DNA from 3 places in the Paenibacillus sp. FSL R7-0128 genome. Region 3 is predicted to be linked to each of the others. Evidence: riboswitches for the same ligand, from Rfam matches in the RefSeq annotation. Region 3 holds a riboswitch; each other region holds the start of a gene.
What was found. A riboswitch is a leader RNA that binds a small molecule or an ion and turns the genes downstream of it on or off. The one in region 3 is predicted to bind cyclic di-GMP.
Positions count from the first base shown of each region.

Region 1: linked by a shared signal. The riboswitch ahead of NST26_RS20925 (thiamine pyrophosphate-binding protein) and the one ahead of NST26_RS31390 (flagellar assembly protein A) in region 3 are both predicted to bind cyclic di-GMP.
Region 2: linked by a shared signal. The riboswitch ahead of NST26_RS02610 (transglutaminase-like domain-containing protein) and the one ahead of NST26_RS31390 (flagellar assembly protein A) in region 3 are both predicted to bind cyclic di-GMP.

Region 1 covers NZ_JBBOCD010000001.1:4,944,527-4,949,066, reverse strand. Annotated here, with positions in the region: gene NST26_RS20930 (carboxymuconolactone decarboxylase family protein) at 1-300, opposite strand, end outside; gene NST26_RS20925 (thiamine pyrophosphate-binding protein) at 351-1,964, opposite strand; cyclic di-GMP riboswitch class I at 2,111-2,207, opposite strand; gene NST26_RS20920 (methyl-accepting chemotaxis protein) at 2,709-3,959, opposite strand; gene NST26_RS20915 (helix-turn-helix transcriptional regulator) at 4,033-4,540, opposite strand, start outside.
Region 2 covers NZ_JBBOCD010000001.1:620,484-625,023, forward strand. Annotated here, with positions in the region: gene NST26_RS02590 (glycosyltransferase family 39 protein) at 1-298, shown strand, start outside; gene NST26_RS02595 (glycosyltransferase family 2 protein) at 395-1,372, shown strand; gene NST26_RS02600 (GtrA family protein) at 1,362-1,766, shown strand; gene NST26_RS02605 (class D sortase) at 1,834-2,487, shown strand; cyclic di-GMP riboswitch class I at 2,613-2,694, shown strand; cyclic di-GMP riboswitch class I at 2,768-2,848, shown strand; gene NST26_RS02610 (transglutaminase-like domain-containing protein) at 2,862-3,671, shown strand; rRNA gene NST26_RS02615 (16S ribosomal RNA) at 4,037-4,540, shown strand, end outside.
Region 3 covers NZ_JBBOCD010000001.1:7,331,873-7,336,412, forward strand. Annotated here, with positions in the region: gene NST26_RS31375 (ABC transporter ATP-binding protein) at 1-312, opposite strand, end outside; gene NST26_RS31380 (ABC transporter substrate-binding protein) at 327-1,340, opposite strand; gene biuH (biuret amidohydrolase) at 1,366-2,049, opposite strand; cyclic di-GMP riboswitch class I at 2,554-2,646, shown strand; gene NST26_RS31390 (flagellar assembly protein A) at 2,754-4,373, shown strand; gene NST26_RS31395 (aldo/keto reductase) at 4,404-4,540, shown strand, end outside.

The DNA.
Region 1 (4,540 bases), 2.4 Mb from region 3:
AGGGGTCAGATGCAGCAGCACGCCCTTGATCTGCTCGACGGTCATGCCAACGCGGAGCGCCATTACATAATGAACCCCCAGCTGTTCATATTGTCCCATCGTAATCAGCGACGAGATCACCGCGATCTCCTTCCAGTCAGAGCCAATCGTGGTCCGCTGAAAAATATCGCCATAGGCATTGCCCATGATATATTCGGCTAATTCCGGAAAATGCTCTTTGATCGGAGCCAGGGCCTTGGCCCCATAATCTCCTGAGAGATCAGTGAAATGATCGAGTCCGCTGTTCATGTTCTTGTTCACGATATGTCCTCCTGATAGTAGGTTAGAAAAGGTGTGCGGATACGGCTTCCTTACGTAAGATCCAGCGTGCGGTGGGCCGTAGGAGGCATTTCATCACGGTCAGTCAGCAGCTCAATTACAGCTGCCTTGTTAAGTGCCACAGTTTCTTGGATTGCGGCAGCGAACTCCTCCTGCGTCTCGCAGCGGAAGCCGGCTGCACCCAGCGATTCGGCGAATTTCACGGCATCCATCGGAACCTCGAAGATCGTACCGTCAATCCGGCCAGTCGTTTTCTCCATACCCTTAAGCGCCATATCCAGCTGCTTATTGTTCACCACAATGAAAATCACCGGAATGTCCTTGCAAACGGCTGTGTTTATTTCAGTTCCGAGCATCATAAAACAGCCGTCACCGGTAATGCAGAAGACAGTCTCTCCGGGAGAAGCCGTCTTGGCGCCGATCGCCATGCCAATTGAATTGCCCATGCAAGCAAAGTAGGCATCGAATATGAAGCTGCCGGGCCTGCGGACATTGAACCATTTCACAGCATTGAACCCGTGGCTGCCGTCATCTACAAACACGCTGCTGTTGTAAGGAATCAAGTCGCTCATCGTGCTCATTACCGAAGCCAGAGAGAGCCCCGCCAGCACGGGCAACTCGTCATTGTAAGCATTGGAGATTGTGATTTCATGCTTGGTGACCGTAGAGGGGTCCAGCTTCTGAAGATACAGTGCCAGGTTGTCCCTTAAGTCCCCGCCGACAGCGATGGTGGATGAGGACAGTATTTTGCCGACAAAGGTTGGATCTACATCGAACTGGATCAGCTGCGGCGGATGATTCTCCGGCTTCAGGTTGCAGATGGTCATGTCGCTCAGGCGGGAGCCCAGAACAATGAACAGGTCGCTGTTGTTCAGCAATTCATCGCCGTGCGAGGAGCCGCCAACGCCGACAGGACCGTGGTAGAGCGGGTGATCATGAGCTATTGCACCTTTGCCGCCTGGAGAGGTGACTACAGGAATGTTGAAGGTTTCGGCCAGCTGAACCAGTTCCTGATGGGCACCTGAGCGGTTGACGCCTTTACCGGCAATGATCAGCGGCCTAGCGGATTGATTAATCGCCGAGATGACCCGGTCATAGTTCTGATAACTGACTAGTCCCTCGCGTTCCGGCAGAACAATCCGGCATTCCGCGAGCCGCTCTGTCTGCACATCAAACGGAATGCAGAGATGGACCGGACCTTTTTGGTCACCGAGGGCGATGGATAGGGCATGGTTGAAAATCGTGCTGAAGTGATCGCCGCGTTCAACGAGCTTGCTGAAGAGGGTGGCCGGCCGGAACATATCCGCCAAATCAGCCAGGTAGGAAGTGGAATCCTGACATTGGGGAATGCCCAGCTCCTTGATGGACTGATGTCCGGTGATGAAGAGGACGGGAAGATTATTGGCCTTGGCATGCGCTGCTGCGGTGAGTAGATTCGTTCCGCCCGGACCGGAGGTGCCGAAGGCTACCCCGAGACTGCCGGTCTTCAGAGCATAACCGCCGGCGGCGAAGCCGGAGCTGGATTCGTGCCGGCCGGGGATGAACTCTATACCGTAGTCAACCATTTTCAAAGCGATGGGGCAAATAGACTTACCTATGATTCCAAAAGAATGAGTGACTCCCAGATTGTGTAATGCTTCCGCCATATAATCTGCAACTGTCTTCAGAACATCCACCCCGCAAGTTGTTATTTGTATACGTCAGCAATAGAAAACCTGTACTCACCATTGGAGCACAGGTCTGTTGCACGAATCACCATAATCAAACGCGAAACCTAAGGCGTTCACAGTTTTTCAGCAACCTGGCTGTCATGATCCCACTTCAGAAATGAGACTGTAGATCCATGGCTTTGCGTCATTCCCTTTCGGTGAATTTTGCCGGTATGCGGTTATAAATGAATTTGTGGAGAATTTTCCTTTACAATATATTCCTTGCTCCGCTTTTGTCAATAACCCCTGTGAGAAGAAACTCGGAATTTGACGAATATTCAGGAGTGGAAATGGCTAAATATTTGGATTTTCAAACTTTTGAAAATGGTTGTCCCTGGAAGACTAAAGTCTTAAAATGCAAATGGCCGTTTAGGTTGATTAATGTGGGAAGTGAGCACAAAGCCTCATTACATTCCTGATTTACTGCAAAACATTAAGAATTCACTAGATATACAGCATTACAAATTTCGGTGATAGGACTTAAGTAATAGTGATGTAAGATGTTAGCTTATAGACAAGCTATGACAATAGAACGACTATAGTAAAGAAGTGCAAAGCACGGTTTTTACCGTTATGCACAATTTCAACAATTTGTGAATATTACATAACAATCTTTGTTTTGCCCAAAAAAAGAGACACCTCCCGCAGAAAATTCCGCAGGCGTGTCTCTTTGTGCTGAGGTTAAAATTTGAAAATATGAATCGTTTTTTGCAGGTTGAAGACCGCGGAGGTCATCTTCTCTGTCTCCTCAGCTACGGATTGAAGAGCATGAATCTGTTCGTTCATCGCTGCGGATACCTCTTCCGTCCCTGCGGCGGTCTCCTGGGTGATGGCTGAGATATTCTCGATCGCCCCGGAGATCTTGAGCGCGCTCTCCAGCATAAGGTCACTCTCTGCAGAGAAGGAGGCAATCTGCTCGGTTATGTATTGGACACTATGCACAATTTGAGCAAAAATGTTGGCTGTCTCCGTAATCATCTCATTCTGCACCTGGACTACCTCTTCATTGATGGCGATGTTATCGATAGCCTGCTTGATATCCGCTTCGATGCTGCGTACCAGACCGAACACCTCTTTGGTTGAAGCGGTGGATTCCTCGGCCAGCTTGCGGACCTCCTGGGCAACAACGGCGAACCCGCGGCCATGCTCGCCTGCACGGGCGGCTTCAATAGAAGCATTGAGCGACAGCAGATTGGTCTGTTCAGCAATTTCGGTAATTGTCTTGGTAATCATCGTAATGCCACGTGCGTTATGCGATAGGGCTTCGATAGTATCCGCCACCTTCTGGGTAGCCTGGATGTTCTTGCGCATGCCTTCGGCTTGGGTATCCACCGATTGCCGTCCCTGTTCTACCAATTCCAGCGTATGTACAGACCTTTTATTCATTTCCTTGGTGGAATTCGTATAATTGGAGACTTTGATTTCGATATCCTTGATCGATTCGGTCATATCAGCGATATCCACCGAGATTTCGTTAGCACCGAGGGCCAGTTCATTGGAGGAGGAGGCCACCTGCGCCATGACAAACTTCAGGTTCTGATTCTTGTCTTCAATCCCGCGGCTGGCGTCCATAACCTGACGGGTAATCTGTGAGGCATCGGTGAGGATTTTTTTGAGCTTGTCAATCATGGTGTTGAAGGAGCGGCTGATGTCGCCCATGGAGCCATTCTCATCGGCACGGCTGGTGAAGTCGCCTTTGGCAATCGTGTGCGTCACATTGGAGATATCCTCAAATGAAGATGTAAGCGTTCTCTCAATGAAGCGCGCAAGCGGGTAAGTCAGCGCTGCCAGGACGGCGACAAGAATAATGCCGATGAGCAGCCTGTCCATGAGGATTAGCGTGATTAAGACAGGGACAGCGAATAAAGCGGCAACCAGGTAACATCCGGTGACAATTTTTTGTTTCAACGGCAGCTTGTTCATCCAGTCCATAATGTAAAGTCCCCCTATAAATAATAATGTGTATTGTAATATTATAGGGGATACTAGTGCATTTGGTCTATTATTAAAAATCGTATAATGCTGCCGCTTCACGCAGAGCCGCAGCAACCGTATCCGCAAGCTTAGGCGGTGCCGTCACCTTGATGCCCTGACCCAGGGACAGGATGATCCGGCACGCAGACTCCGGCGTGTTGAACTCGGCCTCGGCCCTGATCCAGCCCGGGGCCTCAGCAGGCTGCTGGTGCAACAGGGCGACGTATCGCTCCTTCTGCAGCTCCTTCATCGTTTGCTCTCTTACAAGAAGGCTGGAGGGGTACCTGGGCAAGGCAGACTTGAATGCGGCGGTGGAGGTCTCCCAGTACTCAGACAGGTGGAAATCCTCCGGCTGCTCAAAAGACTCATCTGTGACTTTGGCCTCAGTAATTCTGGAGACCCTGTAGGTCCGCAGCTCGCTGTCATGCCCTGCGACCAAGTACCAGACGCCGCGCTTGACTACCAGCCCCAGCGGTGCAACCAGCCGCTCGGCGGCGTCCTCGCCGCGCAGATAGGTGATGCTCACCTTGCGGTTCTCC
Region 2 (4,540 bases), 6.7 Mb from region 3:
CAAGAGCCTGTATATGATTTGGATCGGCTTCTTCTCACAATATGTTCCATGGATGCTTGTGCCGCGTGAGACCTTCCTGTACCATTACTTTGCGATGGTGCCGTTTATGATTCTATCCATTGTGTACATCCTGAAGCTGCTTGACGGCAGGTTCCAGGGTGCCAAATATCTGCGGTACGCCTATGTTGCGGCCGCCGCCATCCTATTTGTAATGTTCTATCCGGTATTGTCCGGCATGCAGGTGAACAGCAGTTATATCATTCATGTACTTCGCTGGTTCCCTTCCTGGGTATTCTAGGAGGGGAGCTGTAAGAGCCGCATAGTTGCTCAAAGCTGATGTTGATGAAGCGCATCAAGGAAGCTGTGGCTTACAATAAATTGAGGAGGAACCCTTGTGAAGGCCAGATATAGTGTAATTGTGCCCATGTATAATGAGGAGGAAGTCATTCAGATAACCTACGAACGGCTCAAAAAAGTAATGGATGAGTGCGGGGATTCCTATGAGCTCGTGTTCGTCAATGACGGCAGCCGGGACCGTACGGCTGAGATTATGCGCGAAATCAGTAATAGGGATGAGCATGTCAAGCTGATTGACTTCTCCCGTAACTTCGGCCATCAGGTGGCGATTACGGCGGGTATGGATTATGCTGAAGGCCAGGCTGTTGTGGTGATTGACGCAGATCTCCAGGACCCGCCGGAGGTCATCCTGCAGATGATCGCCAAGTGGAAGGAAGGCTACGAGGTAGTCTATGCCAAGCGGCTGAAGCGCCACGGAGAGACCTTCTTTAAGAAGGTGACAGCCAAAATCTTTTACCGTCTGCTCAGCAGCATGACCAGTGTGGAGATTCCCACAGATACCGGGGACTTCCGGCTCATCGACCGTAAGGTCTGCGATGTGCTGCGCGGTCTGAAGGAGAAGAACCGTTATGTACGGGGGCTGGTAAGCTGGGTCGGCTTCCGGCAGACCATGGTGGAATATGTGCGGGAGGAACGCTTCGCAGGGGAGACGAAATATCCGCTCAAAAAAATGATCCGCTTTGCGCTCGACGGAATCACCTCCTTCTCGCACAAGCCGCTCAAAATCGCCTCTTATGTCGGCTTCTTCCTGTCCTTCTCCAGCTTCATCTACCTGTTCCTGGTCTTATTCCAGAAAGTCTTCACCTCTTGGACTGTGCCGGGCTGGGCATCCATTGTCGGGGTGAACCTGCTGTTTAACGGCATTGTGCTGATGCTGCTGGGCGTGATCGGGGAATACATCGGACGGATCTATGATGAATCTAAGGATAGACCGCTTTATATCGTACGCGAGACCCGAGGCTACCCGGAGGCAGAGGCCGAAGACACGCGGAAGGCAAGCGATTATGCAAGATAAGGCTTGGCGCGCAGGCATGATCCAGTTTCTGAAATTCAATGCGGTGGGCCTGCTTAACACGTTCATTGATTTTGCAGTATTTACCCTGCTGCATTCCCTGGGCATGCTTAACACCCCTGCACAGATTATTTCCTACAGTGCCGGGACGGCCAACAGCTTTTTCTGGAATAAGAAGGTGACCTTCAAGGGAAGGGACAGAGGCGGGGATGGCCGCTTTGACCGGATGCAGCTAGTAAGATTTATTGTGCTGAATCTGCTGGTGCTGGGCATTTCGGTGCTGCTGATTCATCTGCTGACTGATCGGCTGGGAGTCCAGGTGCTGATGGCCAAGGTGCTGGTTACCTTTGTTACAGTAATCATTAATTTCTTTGGAAGCCGGAAGTGGGTATTCTAGAGGTACAGTATGTCTTCCCCGTCCCCTGCGGGGGCAGCACTTATTCTATATTGCGGAGGCGATTGTCATGCGGAAGTTATCCTATTTGATTATACTTGCCGGGGTCCTGATTATGCTCTACCCCAAAGGAAGCGAATGGTACGAGGACCGTCAGCAGCAGAAGCTGCTGGAAGAGGCTGAACAGGCCTATAGTGAAATCGTTCCTTCGGCTACGGCTCCTGCCAGCCAGGATCTGAGCAAGCCTTATGCGGAAGTCACCCAGCTGCTGGCGGAAGAGTCTGGTGCGGAAGAGCCGGTGCCCACTACAGCGCCCGAGATTGAAGTGGGAGGCAAGATCACCGCTATTATTGAAATCGATAAAATCGATCTGAAGCTGCCTGTACTGGAGGGCGCCACCAAGACCAATATGAAGCATGCGGCGGCGCATATGAAGGAGACAGCTCCGATTGGCGCGGTAGGCAATGCAGCGATTGCGGCACATCGGTCAAGAACGGCAGGGCGGCTGTTCAACAGACTGGATGAGGTCGGTAAAGGGGATGCCATTACTGTTATTACAAGCGGACAGGAATACAAATATGTTGTATATGATGTATCTATTGTAGAGCCTACCGATATTTCAGTTCTGAAGGGTAAGGATGATGATAAGATTCTGACCCTCATTACCTGTGATCCGCTTGTCAACCCTACCCACAGACTCATTATTCATGCAAAGTTGACCTGATTGTCATAGGACAATGCTGAGAAAGGTCAAAAAACATAAAATTTTAGTCTATTTTTGCGGGAATCTAGTGATTTGGGTCTTGCTAATAGATTGAGATATGGTAAGCTATAACTATGAAAGCTAATACACGATAACGGCAAACCTATCGAAAGGTAGGGACGCAAAGCTACAGGGCCTTCCCGTCATGGATGGCAGCCAGTTACCGAATGAAGAGGCTTTTTTTGTTTGTTTTCATTCTGAATCTGTCATTATGTGGCAGTAGATTGGACAGATAAAGCTTATACGATAACGGCAAACCTATCGAAAGGTAGGGACGCAAAGCTAAAGGGCCTTCCCGTAAGAATGGCAGCCAGCTACCGAAAGGGGTTTTATCCATGAAGAAGTTTTATTTAATGCTGATTACACTTTTTGTGATCGTCACTTCCGTGCAGACAGGCACTGCTCAAGCAGCAAATGCAGATTCAAGCTGGTTAAATGTTGGACAACTTGATCAAGGGGTTATCGGGGTATCGTACGATGTTCCTAAAGACAAGAAGATGAAGCTCATGATTACCAAGGACAATAACAGCTATACTTACAACTTATACACTTCCAAACCGACCGAGACGTTCCCGCTGCAACAAGGTAATGGCTCTTACAAGGTCTCCGTTCTTGAGAATACTACCGGCAACAAATACAAAGTACTATCTTCCGAGACTGTATCTCTTTCAATGAGCAATGTGAATGCCGTATATTTGAGCTCTGTACAGAATGTAAAGTGGAGTTCTTCCGATAAATCCGTTCAAAAGGCAGCACAGCTTACAAAGGGTCTGACCACAGATGCAGACAAAGTTAAGGCTATCTACAATTACATCGTAGCTAACGTGAAATATGACTACTCTCTGGCCAACAGCGTAAGCACAGATTATATTCCGAACAACGACAATACACTGGCTACCAACAAAGGTATCTGCTACGATTACGCTTCCTTGTTCGCTACTATGCTCCGCAGTGAAGGGATTCCAACCAAGTTGGTTATGGGGAATACAAGCTATGTAACTTCATACCATGCCTGGAACGAAGTGTTCCTGAACGGCAAATGGGTGACGATTGATACTACAGTGGATGCAGGTCTGGGTAAGAAAACAGCATCAACAGAACTGATCAAATCAGCAAGCAAATATACTGCAGCGAAATTCTACTAAGAATAGCTGTAACTATAGCATTATCTGAGAATAACCCGCTTAGTCATTAAGCGGGTTATTTTTATTTATATAAAGGTTGCTTTTTAATAGAAGGATAGGTTATTATAAATAAGCGTTGTTGGAGCGGCAAAGGAAATGAGAGATTACTTAAATAAGTGATTTCAAAAATAAAGCTTGCATTGCTCAGATGAACGTGATATATTATAAGAGTTGCTGGTGACGACAACATCGACACTAACAACGAGCTTGATCTTTGAAAACTGAACAACGAGTGAGTATCGGAGATCACTTCGGTGAGATCCAAAAATGAGAATGTAAATTCTCGTCAGATGTTTCAAAATGAGCAATCGCTCTTTCTAAATACCAATTTGGAGAGTTTGATCCTGGCTCAGGACGAACGCTGGCGGCATGCCTAATACATGCAAGTCGAGCGGAGTTTGAGAGGAAGCTTGCTTCCTTTCAGACTTAGCGGCGGACGGGTGAGTAACACGTAGGCAACCTGCCCTCAAGCCTGGGATAACTACCGGAAACGGTAGCTAATACCGGATAATTTCTTTTTTCTCCTGAGAGAAGAATGAAAGGCGGAGCAATCTGCTGCTTGGGGATGGGCCTGCGGCGCATTAGCTAGTTGGTGGGGTAACGGCCCACCAAGGCGACGATGCGTAGCCGACCTGAGAGGGTGAACGGCCACACTGGGACTGAGACACGGCCCAGACTCCTACGGGAGGCAGCAGTAGGGAATCTTCCGCAATGGGCGCAAGCCTGACGGAGCAATGCCGCGTGAGTGATGAAGGTTTTCGGATCGTAAAGCTCTGTTGCCAGGGAAGAACGTCCGGTAGAGTAACTGCTGCCGGAGTGACGGTACCTGA
Region 3 (4,540 bases):
GCTGAGCCACGGCATCAGGACCGGCTTCTGAAAGACCATGCCCAGGGACAGATCAGGTGAAGCATACGCCACCTCTCCACCGGTCTCCGGGCTTAACAGCCGCAGCATCAGCCGCAGTGTCGTGGATTTCCCGCAGCCGCTCGGTCCGAGGATCGAAATGAACTCATTGCGGTATACATCAAGACTGACCTGATTCAGCACAGGCACGTTGCCGAAGGACAGAGAGCAATTGCGCAGGGAGAGCATGGTTTCCCGGGTACCGGGATGCTGCGCGGCGGCAGCATCCAACTGTTCTTTGATCGCTGTTGTCATTGTCGGTCCCCTCCTTATTTCAAAAACTCGTTGGTGAACAATCCGCCGATGTCCTGCTCCTTTTTCACAAATCCCAGCTCGACCAGATTCTTCTGCAATGTCTCCCAAGATGCCTCGTCCATTGAGCCCAGCGGGAGCTTCTCCGGATCAAGCAGCGGAATGCTGGCCTTCATCATATTGACCTCATGCTTCAGATCCAGCTTCTCGCCATACTTCAGACCAAATTCGGCTGCCTCCTCCGGATGCTTCACTGCATAATCCCAGCCCTGCATAGACGCCTGCACGAAGCTTGTGACCATCTCCGGGTCCTTCTTGATGATAGACTCCGTAGTGAACAAGGTATCGGCATAGAAATTGATGCCGTAGTCGTTCGGGTCGATAATATTCACTTCCTTGCCCTGCTCCTCTACAGCCAGCACTTCATTAATGACATATCCGGGCCAAGCCTTGACCTGACCGGTTAACAGCGGACTCAGATCATATTTGACCGGCATCTCTTCGATTTGCGAAGGGTCGATGCCCGCGCTTTTCTCCATGGCACGGAAGGTCAGCTCTTCATTGCCGCCCAGCTTAATGCCTACCTTTTGCCCGACCAGATCCTCCATCGTCTTGATCCCGGACTCTTTGAGCGTGAACATAACGAACGGGGTTTTGCGGTAGATCGCGGACAACGCTTTGACCGGGACGCCTTTCTCTCTGGCGATGACGATCTGGTCGGCACCGGTAACTCCGAACTCCTCACTGCCGGAAGCTACCATCTGCACAGCCGGGAAATCCGAGCCCCCCGGGCGGATCTCAACATCCAGCCCCGCTTCTTTATAGAAGCCTTTTTCCACTGCGGTATAAAAGCCGGCAAACTGCGCCTGGTGAATCCACTTCAGCCGGAGCACCACCTTTTTCAGCTCGCCCGAGCCTTCCACTCCCTGGCCTTCAGCCTTCCCGGCTTCCGTATTGTTACCGCAGGCGGTCAGGAGCAGCATTAGCGAGGTTAACAGCATCAGCGCTTTTGTTCTGGACTTGTTCCACATGGTTATTCCCCCGTTTATGAATGATTTAGTATTGCTCCAGCGCCTTCAGCACCGCTTGTGAATCACTTACACTGCCGAACACTCCGCCCTGCATTTGAACCATACTCAGCGCCGCCAGGTGATTCGCTTCATCCGTCGCTCCTGTACAATCTGCAAGGATCAGACACTCGTACCCGCGGTCATTGGCTTCCCGCATCGTGGTGTGTACACAGACATCGGTAGTAATACCGGTCAGAATCAGATGGGTAATTCCTTTATTCTTCAGGATCAGGTCCAGGTCCGTTGCGTAAAAGCTCCCTTTGCCCGGCTTGTCTATAATGTACTCTCCGTGGGCAGGCGCCAGCTCATCAATGATCTGCCAGCCGCGCTCCCCCCGCACGAGGATTCGTCCCGCCGGTCCTTCGGAGCCGATCTCGGCCCCGATCTGGCGGCTGCGCCACCGCTTGTTCGCCGGCAGATCCGACAGATCCGGCTTATGCCCCTCGCGGGTATGGATCACGGTGAAGCCTTCGATGTCCCGGATACGGGCCAGCAGCCGCTGAATGGGCTGGATCGCCCTCGCTGTTAATGAGAGGTCATAACCCATTCTCTCGACGTAACCGCCCTTGCCGCAAAAATCCGTCTGCATGTCGATAATCATCAGCGCTGTCTTCGCCGGGTCCACAGCCCCGTCATAAGGCCAGATGTAAGGTGTTGCTGCAATCTGCATGGTTTATGCTCCTCTCCTGATGTCGCTATCTCTATTAATGTCATATTAGTTAACATTAATTCGTGTTTCCTTGGTATGAGTTAGATTATATTACAATGAATTTGCGATGTCTTCGGTTTTATTACGAAATAATACACTGAATGTTTGTGTTTATTTACATAGTTAACATACACATAACATTAACACTCGCAAAACCGCTTATTAAAAAAGAACACTCCGAGTCTTACCAAGCCCAGGGTGTCCCAACAGTTGAATGCTCATACTTTCCTCCCCCTGCCTCTTCCATAAGCTGTAAGCGCTGGGAAACCAGTTTTTTTGTCGAAATAGAGCTGCATATTTCGAGTTTTTTGATAAATAGGCATAATATAGTTGAAAAATAGCTCTTTAAGTACTAGAATTAAGCTTGTTTGCAGAAGTTAATGACGCGTAAGAACTATTTATGACTCTTTTTGTCGATTACAGTCGACCATAACTCCCACCTCTACAGGATGTATATCATTGATCTATTTCTAAAGGCAAACTCCCCGAAAGGGCAGGACGCAAAGCTATGGGCCTAAGAACGCCGGAATCTGCGTTTACGGTTGCCAGGCTGCCAATAGAGACCACTTAAGCCAGCTGTTCCGGAGGGAAAGCCTCCCAGGCTTGATGATGTTCTTTTTCTGTACGAATTGCCATTGATCATACGAAAAAGTGAGGTTACAACCATGCCGCAGCAGGATATCGAACCAAGCCGATATGAATTCGTAGAGTCCCTGATGCTCGAACGTAAAGGTCTCCTGGATTCATTCTCTGTGGAGGGCCGAGCTTCTGACGGGACAACTGGAGATAAGAATGGAATTATCCTCGTGCAGGACAACCAGATATTCATTACTCCCCCGCTCCCCGGAGGTGCTCCCGCCCGCATTTCTGCGGTCCACCCTGTTGTCCTGAAGATCAACTGGAAGACCGTTACAGAGCCAACCGAGGTGACCAGAGCGGATTATATCACTTGGGAGATCTGTGAGAAGCCGCAATATGAAATTACCGTATCGCCTGACAAGCTCAAGGTCCACTTCACTTTATACCGTGCAGAGAAGTACGCCTGGAATCTGGTCAACTGCCCCGCCGCCTTCGAAGCGGTCGTCCGTGCCCAGCCCAATCCGGCGATGCTACTGTCCACGCTCACCATAGAACAGATTATCGCCTCACTGGACAACCGTTTTATTCTGCGCAACCTGAACATTCCCGCCCTGTACGCGGAGCTTACGAACCCTACATATCTCCCCGTATGCATCGCTGAAGGCAGAGCCCCGCTGCCCGGCAAGGAAGCCCGGCTGGAATTCCTGCTGCCTGAGCATACACTTGAGGGGAACCGGATGCTTCAGGGACAGGGAGCCCGGGGTCAGAAGCCTGCGGAACCCTTGGAGTATCTCCGTTTCCCGGGAGCCCCCTTTGCCTTTGCAGGCGAAGTCTTCGCCCGCAAGCTGCCGCCGGAAGAAGGCATTCCCGGCCTCGACACAGACGGAAGGGTCCTGCCCCCTCCCCCGCCGCAGGATATCTACTTTGCTGCCGGTAATCATGCCAAGCTCCTTCCCTGTGGTAATATCGTAGCCCGGCACACCGGCAGGCCCCGTATCTGCGGAGGAAGCGGCAGCGTCCGGATATGTGACTTCCCTCCGGTCAGTCTTCTGGCCAGAGAGATGACAGATCCTGCGGGCGATGTTATGTTCGCAGGTGACATCATTGTACCGGGAGATCTGGAAGGACCTGTACGAATTGAAGCCCTCGGGAATGTGTACGTCTATGGCGATATCCGCCAATCTACAATTATAGCCACCGGCAGTATTTACGTTAGCGGCCAGGTCACCGGCAGCGGCCTGTACGCCGGACACGCCGGGGTAATGCAGCATCGTCTGCACAGCCTCGCATGCCTGCTGCGGACAGAGACGGACGGACTGCTTGAGGCAGCGCGCCAGCTGGCCAAGAATGTGGAATCCCGCCAGCAATCCGTGAATTACGGCCTGGTAGTCATGCTGCTGCTGGAGGATAAATACAGCCACTTGGGCAGCCTGATCCGTGATCTTCAGGCTGCGCTAAGCCGTATGAACGGGGCGTTCGGCTCCGGCACGGACCAGCTCTGGCAGATGCTTGAGGTATTCGCCCATCCGGGACAATTCACCGGGTACATCACGGACAGTGTCCTAAGCCGCTTCTCCAGGCTGCTGCTTAAGCTGGGTGAGGAGATTGAGCTGCTCCAGGAGGAGCATGCGGTGATTAATCTCGCCCGGTCACAGGACAGCCGCCTGGAGTCCGGCGGCAAGCTGCTTGTGCGTGATTCCTGCTAAGACTACTACTATATAAGGAGAAGTGAGCGCATGCGATATAACCGTCTGGGCAATAGCGGCCTGCAGGTGTCCGCCCTGGGTCTTGGAACCAATTCCTTCGGCAAACGGGCAGATCAGGAGACCTCGGTCCGCATTCTGCACACCGCTATGGATCAGGGCATCAATTT